2 regions of the Luteibacter aegosomatissinici genome follow, and region 2 is predicted to be linked to the other one. Evidence: riboswitches for the same ligand, from Rfam matches in the RefSeq annotation. Region 2 holds a riboswitch; the other holds the start of a gene.

Region 1 (4,209 bases), 1.2 Mb from region 2:
TGCCGGGGAACAGGTAGCTATCGCCGCCTGAGCTGCCCGTGTCGCGCCAGTAGAAGTGATTGAAGACATTGTCCACGTTGACGCGCCAGGTCATCGCATGGCCGCTGAGCGAGGTGGTGAACCGCAGGCCTGCATCGAACACATGGTAGGCCGGTACGCGGGTGGCGCCATCGGGTGTGGCCACGTTGCTGCTGGCATACCGCCAACCGCCCAATACGGCAAGGTTCGGCGCAAACGGCAGGGTGTAATCCGCGTAAACCGCCGTGCGGTAGCGCGGCACATTCACCACCTGGTGATCCTCGTACGACGGCGTACCGGTGTTCTCCGCACGAGCGCGAATCACGTTGGCGCTGGCCGTGAGCCGCAGGTTGTCGGTGACCCGGCCGGCGAGGTTCAACTCGACACCCGTGTGCACTTCCTGCCCACGCTGCACGAACGTAAACCCTTCGGCGGTGTTATCCGGTTGCGCGAACTGGTACGGCTGGCGGATGCGATAGACCGCTGCCTGCAGGTCCAGCGCGTCGCTGACCGCGTACTTCACACCGGCTTCCAGTTGGCGCGAGTGCAGCGGCGGCAGGGTCGTGCTTCCGTTGGAAGTCCAGTACGGTGCTTCGCGCCCGAGCGAGAGCCCTTCACCGTAGCTGACGTACGTGGTTAGTGCCGAAGCCGGCTGCCACAGGATCGCGGCCTGCGGCAGTGTCTTCGTCATGCGCGTATCGCGCTCGAGCACACCGCTGTCATCGTAGGCACGCTCATGCAGCTTCACGAATCGCGCGCCCGCCAGTACCTGCCAGGTGTCCGAAAGGTGGACACGATCGATCGCGAAGAGCGTGTGCTGCCAGTCGGTCAGGCGCCGTTCGGAGGGGCCGGGCTGGTTGGGCGACGAGGGAAATACCGGAACCACCTGGTCATCGATGTTGGCGGTGCCGACATAGTCATACACATACGCGCGCTGGTCGACCGTCCGGCGAAACGCGGTGGTGCCTACGTTGAGTTCATGATCGATGCCGCCCGTGGCGAACGTGCCCGTCAGCGACGCGCGTACTTCATCGTTCTGCCGGGTATCGTCCGGGCTACGGTAATCGTACACATCGTAATCGCCGTTCGGCGCGAAGAAGTACCCCGGCGTGACGCCGCTGGCACACGATTCGGCATAAAAGCAGCCGTAGGCGAACGCAACGTTGTCGTCGATCACGGTGTGGCTGTGACCCGCGGAGACCTGCGCGTTCCACTGGTCGCTGAAACGGTAGTTGAAGCGCAGCGTGGTGTTGCTGGAGTCGATGCCGACGGGTCGTTGCCAGGGCTGGTAACCCAACAAGCGTGTACGGCTGGGGTGCTCGGGAATCGCCGTGCCACCCAGCAACTGGTAGCCGGATACCGAGCGTCCGCCGCTGGTCTGGTAGTCCGTATCCAGCAGCAGGGTGGCCTGGTCGGTGATCTTCCAGTCCGCCGAGATCGAAAGGAAACTGCGGCGGGCATCGGTATGCTCGACCACGCCATGCGTACGCTCGTGGGCGGCGTTCACGCGCACGCCGAACGTCGGCGTGAACCAGGTGCCAAGGTCCAGTGCTTCGTACGCCGAACCATGTGAATCGGTACCGAGGGTCACGTTGCGCACCTCGGCCGGGCGCTTGCTGACGTAGTTCACCAGGCCGCCTGGCTCCACGACGCCGGCCTCCAGGCCGCCAAGGCCCTTCAGCACTTCCACGCGTTCCTTGCCTTCCAGCGCCATCAGCTGCTCGGCCGACATGATCATGCCGTTGAAGCGAAAGCCCGTCGCGAGATCGAGCGGGAAACCACGGATCGACACATCCTGGTAATAGCCCGCCGGCGCGTAGTTGTCGTTGATCGCCGCGTCACCGCGAACGAGTTCGCTCAGTGAGCGCGGCTGGCGGTCATCGATCTGCGCACGCGTGATCACGGTGATCGCGGCGGGCGTGTCATGCAGGGGAGCACTGCCGAAGCTGCCGAACGTATCCAGCTGTGTATCGGCTGCCTGGTACCCGGCAGCGGTGCTGGCATGCACGTCGATCGACGGCAGCGTACGTGCCTGTTGCGGGGCATCGTCGGCCGCTTGGGCGGTGGCGGCGAGCGAGAGCACGGCAAGGGCGAGCGGGGTGCGGATCAGGGTCATGGTCGTCTTCGTGGGGAACGGACGAAGCGACGGCGGGCACGGATTGCCCCCAAGGGGCAGGATCCGTGACTCTGCAAGCTCCCTACGCCGGTACTAACCGGGTCAGGTTCCAAGGGACTCTCTCAGCCTGGCAACGCCAGGCACCCCCGCTTCAAGACGTCTATTGAACCACGAATCCGCCGCCGGCGTGGCGGATCTGCTCCCGCAGGCGCTGGCCGGGTGGCGTGGCGAACCATGCGGCGTGCCCGTGCAGGAACGTATGCCAGGCCACGTCGGCGTGGTCCCGGCGCTGGGTAATGCCTTCGAAGTACTCGACCTCGGACAGCGCGAAATCGACGTGGACGATCGGCAGCAGGTTAGCCAGTACCGCCAGATCATCATCGCTGAGTGGGGACACGTGGTGGTAGCCCGCGATCAGGGCAAGCGCAAGGTCGACGCGGCCGATCTCGCCCTGCGCGATATCCAGCCACGCGATGGCGTTTCGCTCGATCGCCGTGGCCAGGTCGTACAGCGCGAAGGTTGCGGCGCTCAGCCCAAGGTCGAGCACATCGGTGATCTCGGCATCCTCGCCCGCATCGCTCCAGCAAAGGTTGGAGACGTGCCAGTCGCCGTGGGTCCACAGCCGGGGTTGGCGGACGATGCCGGCGTGCGCAGCGGCGTGCCATGGCGCCAGGGTGTCACGCAGTTCGCCGCGCCAGTCTCGGTCGCGCAGATAGGCCGCCAGGGCCGGCCGGCTTTCCAGCTGCTCGCCGATAGCGGTGACCGGATCAGCAGCCGAGATGATTTCCGCCCGTGCGACGAGGATGTGGGTCGTGCGCTGGGGCGCCTTGTAACCTGCGGCGGCCTGGTGGACGCGCGCCAGCATCCCGCCCGCCACCCACGCGTGCCGCGATCCGCCGGCGGGCGACCAGGAGAACGCATCGCGGTAGATATCAGCCCCGTGCGCCGGCGCGTGCACTTCGTACACCCACGCCCCGCGCCCCATCGCTGTCTGTCCTGTGTCGTCAGGGTAGAGCGCCGGTACCGGGACGCCGCGCGCCCGTAGCCGCCCGGCGAAGCGGTGCTCCTCGCTTAGCGCATCCACGGTCCGTACGCTCGCGTGGTGCCGTTTCACGAACACCGTGCCAAACGCCGTTTCCACCAGCGCCGCGGCGGATAGGGGGCGCGGCGATCGCCAGCGGATCGCCCGCGAAGCGCCAGCGCGCGGCACGCGCGCCAGTAGCGTCGCCACTTCGTCGTCGGTGAGAGCGGGCCAATCGGGCGGCAGCTCGTCGCCGGCCAGGCCGTGTGCAAGATGGGCATCGTCGATCATCGCCGCAGTTTAGCGGCGCCGGCACTGGCCACCGAAGGATCAGTCGCCGACCAGCGAATCGACGATGCCGTCCTCGACCCAGCTACGCAGCAGCGCACCGGCCTGACGGGCGGCCGTATCGGGCTCGTGCAGGCGGGTCAGGGCTTCGCACATCTCGCCGAACGAGGCGCCAGCCAGGGCCAGGTCGAGGCAAGCGCACTCCGGCGCGAGCATGCTGGTAAAGCGGGGCGAGAAGTCGCGGCGCCACACACGCACCCCGGCATCGACATCGAAGATTTCAGCGGCGGGCGGCATCCGCTCGCTGGCCAGGGCGTGCCAGATAGCCGCGGCATTGCTGCGGGTCCAGCGGAAGCGCAGCGTAGAAACGAAGCGAACCTCCACCGCTTCCCAGTCCGCCGACACCAGCCCATCCAGCCCGATCGGCCGACTGTCCGGGCCTGACAGGGTACGTCGCAGGTGCCAGTCCAGCCAGGCAAGCTCGGCGATCTCGGGGTCGGCAGGGTAATGCCCGTCCAACCAGGCGATATAGCTTTCGCCGTAGGCATCCAGGGTCCAGGAATCCGGCGGCGTAGCCGCCACGTAGGCCTCGGCCAGCTCATCGAAGACCCCGTCGCCAAGCCACAGGCGGGTTTTCGCGTAGGTATCGCGCAGGGAGGCAACCAGCTGGGACCGGTACTGGTTGGTGTACACGGCCATGCCACGGCCATCCAGGCCCTCCACGGCCGGCCCACCACGGAGCGTCGATGCGAAACGGGTCTGGAGG
Region 2 (4,209 bases):
TCGCTCACAAAGGGTTTTGCGCTGGGCATTGCCTGTGCTCCGTTCAAAGGGAGTTGGGTAGGGGCCTGACGGTAGGGCGGGTGCCGAAAAGATGGGGTGAAGGGCGCCGGCATCACGCCTTCCGGTACACCTCGCCCCCCTGGTCCCGGAATTCCAGCGCCTTGGCATCCATGCCCGCCGCGTAATCACGCACATCCTGGGTGATCTTCATCGAGCAGAACTTCGGCCCGCACATGGAGCAGAAATGCGCGCTCTTGTGGGCATCCTTCGGCAGCGTCTCATCGTGCATGGAACGCGCTTTCTCCGGATCCAGGCCGAGATTGAACTGGTCGTCCCAGCGAAACTCGAAGCGCGCCTTCGACAACGCGTTATCACGTACCTGCGCACCAGGGTGGCCCTTGGCCAGGTCGGCGGCATGGGCGGCGATCTTGTACGCCATCATGCCGTCGCGCACGTCCTGGCGATCGGGCAAGCCCAGGTGCTCCTTGGGCGTGACGTAGCAAAGCATGGCCGTGCCGAACCAACCGATCATCGCCGCGCCGATGGCGCTGGTGATGTGGTCGTAGCCCGGCGCGATATCCGTGGTCAGCGGCCCCAGCGTGTAGAACGGCGCCTCGTGGCACACCGCGAGCTGGCGATCCATGTTCTCGCGGATCAGGTGCATGGGCACGTGGCCCGGGCCTTCCACCATGCACTGCACATCGTGTTTCCAGGCCACTTTCGTCAGTTCACCCAACGTATCGAGTTCACCGAACTGCGCGGCATCGTTCGCATCGGCGATGGAGCCTGGGCGCAGGCCGTCGCCCAGGCTGAAGGCCACATCGTAGGCCTTCATGATCTCGCAGATCTCCTCGAAGTGCGTGTAGAGGAAGTTCTCGCGGTGATGCGACAGGCACCACTTGGCCATGATCGAGCCGCCGCGTGACACGATGCCGGTGACCCGGCCCGCGGTGAGCGGCACGTAACGCAGCAAAACGCCGGCATGGATGGTGAAGTAATCCACGCCCTGCTCCGCCTGCTCCACCAGGGTGTCGCGGAAGATTTCCCAGGTGAGCTCCTCGGCCACGCCACCCACCTTCTCCAGGGCCTGGTAGATCGGCACGGTGCCCACGGGCACGGGCGAGTTGCGCAGGATCCACTCGCGCGTTTCATGGATGTGTTTGCCTGTCGACAGGTCCATGATCGTGTCCGCGCCCCAGCGCGTGGCCCACACCAGCTTTTCCACTTCCTCGGCGATGCCGGAACTCACCGCGCTGTTGCCGATATTGGCGTTCACCTTGGTGAGGAAGTGCCGCCCGATGATCATCGGCTCGGCTTCGGGGTGGTTGATGTTGGCGGGGATGATCGCGCGGCCGCGGGCCACCTCGTCGCGCACGAACGCGGGCGTGATGGCGGCCGGCAGCCGGGCGCCGAAGGCCTCGCCCGGGTGCTGGGTACGCAGGGCGCTGTCCCCCAGGGCCTCGAGCCGCTGGTTCTCGCGGATGGCGATGAATTCCATCTCGGGCGTCACGATGCCGCGGCGGGCGTAGTGCATCTGGGTGACGTTGGCACCGCGCACCGCACGCAGCGGTGCGCGCGTGGCAGGGAAGCGAATGGCGTCCAGCTTCGGATCATCGGCGCGGGCCCGGCCAAACGCGGAGGAAAGCCCATCCAGGCGCGCCACATCGCCACGCTCGGCGATCCACGCGGCGCGCAGGGCCGGCAGGCCCGCTGACAGATCGATGGGGTGCGCCGGATCGGTATACGGCCCGGAGGTGTCGTAGACGACGATAGGCGGGTTGGCTTCGCCGCCGAACAGCGTGGGGGTCTGGGCCTGGGCGATCTCGCGCATGGGGACGCGCAGATCGGGGCGGCTGCCGCCGACGTGGATCTTGCGCGAGCCAGGGAGCGGCGTGGTAACGGCGGCGGACAGCTCGCGGGCGGCGCGGGCGAGCTCTTCGGACATGGCATTCATCGGCTTCTCGGCTCTTGGGGAGGGAGAAGCGGACGCGCCGCCACGGCCGGCCGGCGCGCATAGGCGCACGGCTCCCGTGGACAAAGCTTCCTACGCCGGTACTGACCGGATCAGGTTCAAAGGGACTCTCTCAGCCTGCGCAACCGCGCCGGCACCCCCGCTTCGGGGCCGATTCAAGCACGAAGCGGGGAGGAACGCGAGGCTTAGCCGCGCGGCGCGTACGCGCGCATGAACATCTCGACCGCGGCGAGGGCGTTGTTCTTCACCTCTTCGGCGAACTGAACGGCGCAATCCTCGCAACCAAACAGGCGGCGGATGAGCAGATCGCCCTTGAGCAGGGCCAGGAACTGGGTGGTGGCGCGGCTGACGTCCGGGATCTCGAGCTGGCCGCGCTCGGCGGCGTCGCCCAGCAGGCGGCTCATCAGCTTGTGCATGCGCACCGGGCCCTCTTCCCACACCAGGCGGCCAAAGCGGGGGTTACCGCCCGACTGGCAGTCGGAAAGGATGGCGCGGAACGTACCCACGGATTCCGTGTTGGTTTCCATGGCCGCGTGGCGGCTGGCGATGTTGGTAAGCGTGGCGCGGATATCGGCGCCGGCGCTGAAATCGAACAGGTCATCGGGCAGGCGTTCCTGCACGTGGGCGCGGATGACCTCACGGAAGAGGTTGTCCTTGTCGCCGAAATGGCTGTACACGGTGAGCTTGGACACACCGGCCGAAGCCGCGACGGCATCCATGCTGGTACCGGCGAAACCGCCCTGGGTGAAGAGCGCCTTGGCGGCATCGAGGATGGCCGCGCGCTTCTCCATGTCTTTCGGACGCCCCGGGCCCTGGGTCTTCATTTTCGGGCTGGCGTTCATGGCTGCACCTTCACAAACAAAAGTTATGACTTTATTATACGCAGCGGTTCAGTTATTTCCAGCATGGCGCGCATATTTTTGTCGCGACAGCAACCGGGAACAGGAGCGGAACCGCCGTCCTACCTTAGAATGATGTGGGGCCGCCCGCCCGCGGTCTCCATGGCTACCCGGCCCCACCCCTACCTGCCATTCAGCCGGCATGGGGGGCAGCCAGGGGGGTGACTTCCGTCAGCCCCGTGCGGTGACTTCCGGCACTTCGCCAGGAAGCACCGGGACCGCAGCCTTTGCACATCAGGAAAAGCGGCGTGTAACCCGTTATCCTTCCGAATCTTTTTTCAGCTTTTCGTACGGGATTGAACACCATGGCGATGAATTTCGAGCAGGCCCGCCAGAACATGGTCGAGAACCAGGTCCGCCCCTGGGAAGTGCTGGAGTACTCGGTACTCGACACCCTGAAGGCGATCCGCCGCGAGGATTTCGTGGCCTCGGCCCATCGCAACGTGGCGTTTGCCGACCTGAACCTGCCCCTGGGGCACGACGAGGTCATGATGAAGCCGGTCATCGAGGGCCGTGTCCTCCAGGCCGTGGCCCTGAACAAGACCGACGAGGTCCTGGAAATCGGCACGGGCTCGGGCTACCTCACGGCCTGCCTGGCCAACCTGGCCGGCAAGGTCCACAGCATCGACATGCACGCCGACTTCGTCGACGCTGCCCGCCAGCGCCTTGCGGCCGCCGGCGTGGCGAATGCGACCCTCGAGGTGGCCGAGGCCGTCAACGGTTACACGCCGGCCGGCGTTTTCGACGTCGTCGTGGTCACCGGCGCGGTGCACGCGGTTCCCGAAAAATTCGTACGCTGGCTGAAGCCGGGCGGCCGCATGTTCGTGGTCCGCGGTGATTCGCCGGCCCAGACAGCGGTGCTGCTCACCCACGAGGGCGAGGGCCGGTACCGTGAGGAATCGTTGTTCGAAACGGACCTTCCCTACCTGGCGCATGCCGCGCCGGTGAAGCGCTTCGTGCTCTGACCTTTACAAGATCCCCCCATCACCCACGAGGCGAACCCATGCGCTTGAAGCTCCTTACCGTTGCGCTGGCCCTGGCAGCGGCACCCTTCGCGAGCCATGCCGAAGACCTGCTTGATGCTTACCGCCAGGCCCGGGCGAACGACCCGGTGCTGTCGCAGGCCGATTCCACCCGCCTCGCAACCGGTGAGGGCGTGACCCAGGCCCGTGCGCTGCTGCTGCCCCAGGTCAGCGCGCAGCTCAGCCTCAACCAGAGCGACCCGAACGGCCCCACCCGCGAGCCGATCTACGGCGCCGACAACCGCACGATCGTCGGCTACTCGGGCGATATCGGCCACACCCGTACGCGTGATGTTGGCGCCACGGTGAGCCAGAG

What was found. Region 2 has a riboswitch for thiamine pyrophosphate ahead of thiC (phosphomethylpyrimidine synthase ThiC). Riboswitches for the same ligand answer to the same signal wherever they lie in the genome.
Region 1: another riboswitch for thiamine pyrophosphate. It lies ahead of L2Y97_RS02530 (TonB-dependent siderophore receptor); the one in region 2 lies ahead of thiC (phosphomethylpyrimidine synthase ThiC).

What each region holds. Positions count from the first base shown of each region.
Region 1 covers NZ_CP095742.1:563,514-567,722, reverse strand. The annotation lists gene L2Y97_RS02530 (TonB-dependent siderophore receptor) at 1-2,134, opposite strand, end outside; TPP riboswitch at 2,197-2,292, opposite strand; gene L2Y97_RS02525 (phosphotransferase enzyme family protein) at 2,295-3,446, opposite strand; gene L2Y97_RS02520 (HvfC/BufC N-terminal domain-containing protein) at 3,486-4,209, opposite strand, start outside.
Region 2 covers NZ_CP095742.1:4,324,239-4,328,447, forward strand. The annotation lists gene L2Y97_RS19420 (ferritin-like domain-containing protein) at 1-29, opposite strand, end outside; gene thiC (phosphomethylpyrimidine synthase ThiC) at 113-1,954, opposite strand; TPP riboswitch at 2,025-2,123, opposite strand; gene L2Y97_RS19430 (TetR/AcrR family transcriptional regulator) at 2,158-2,814, opposite strand; gene L2Y97_RS19435 (protein-L-isoaspartate O-methyltransferase family protein) at 3,177-3,836, shown strand; gene L2Y97_RS19440 (TolC family outer membrane protein) at 3,875-4,209, shown strand, end outside.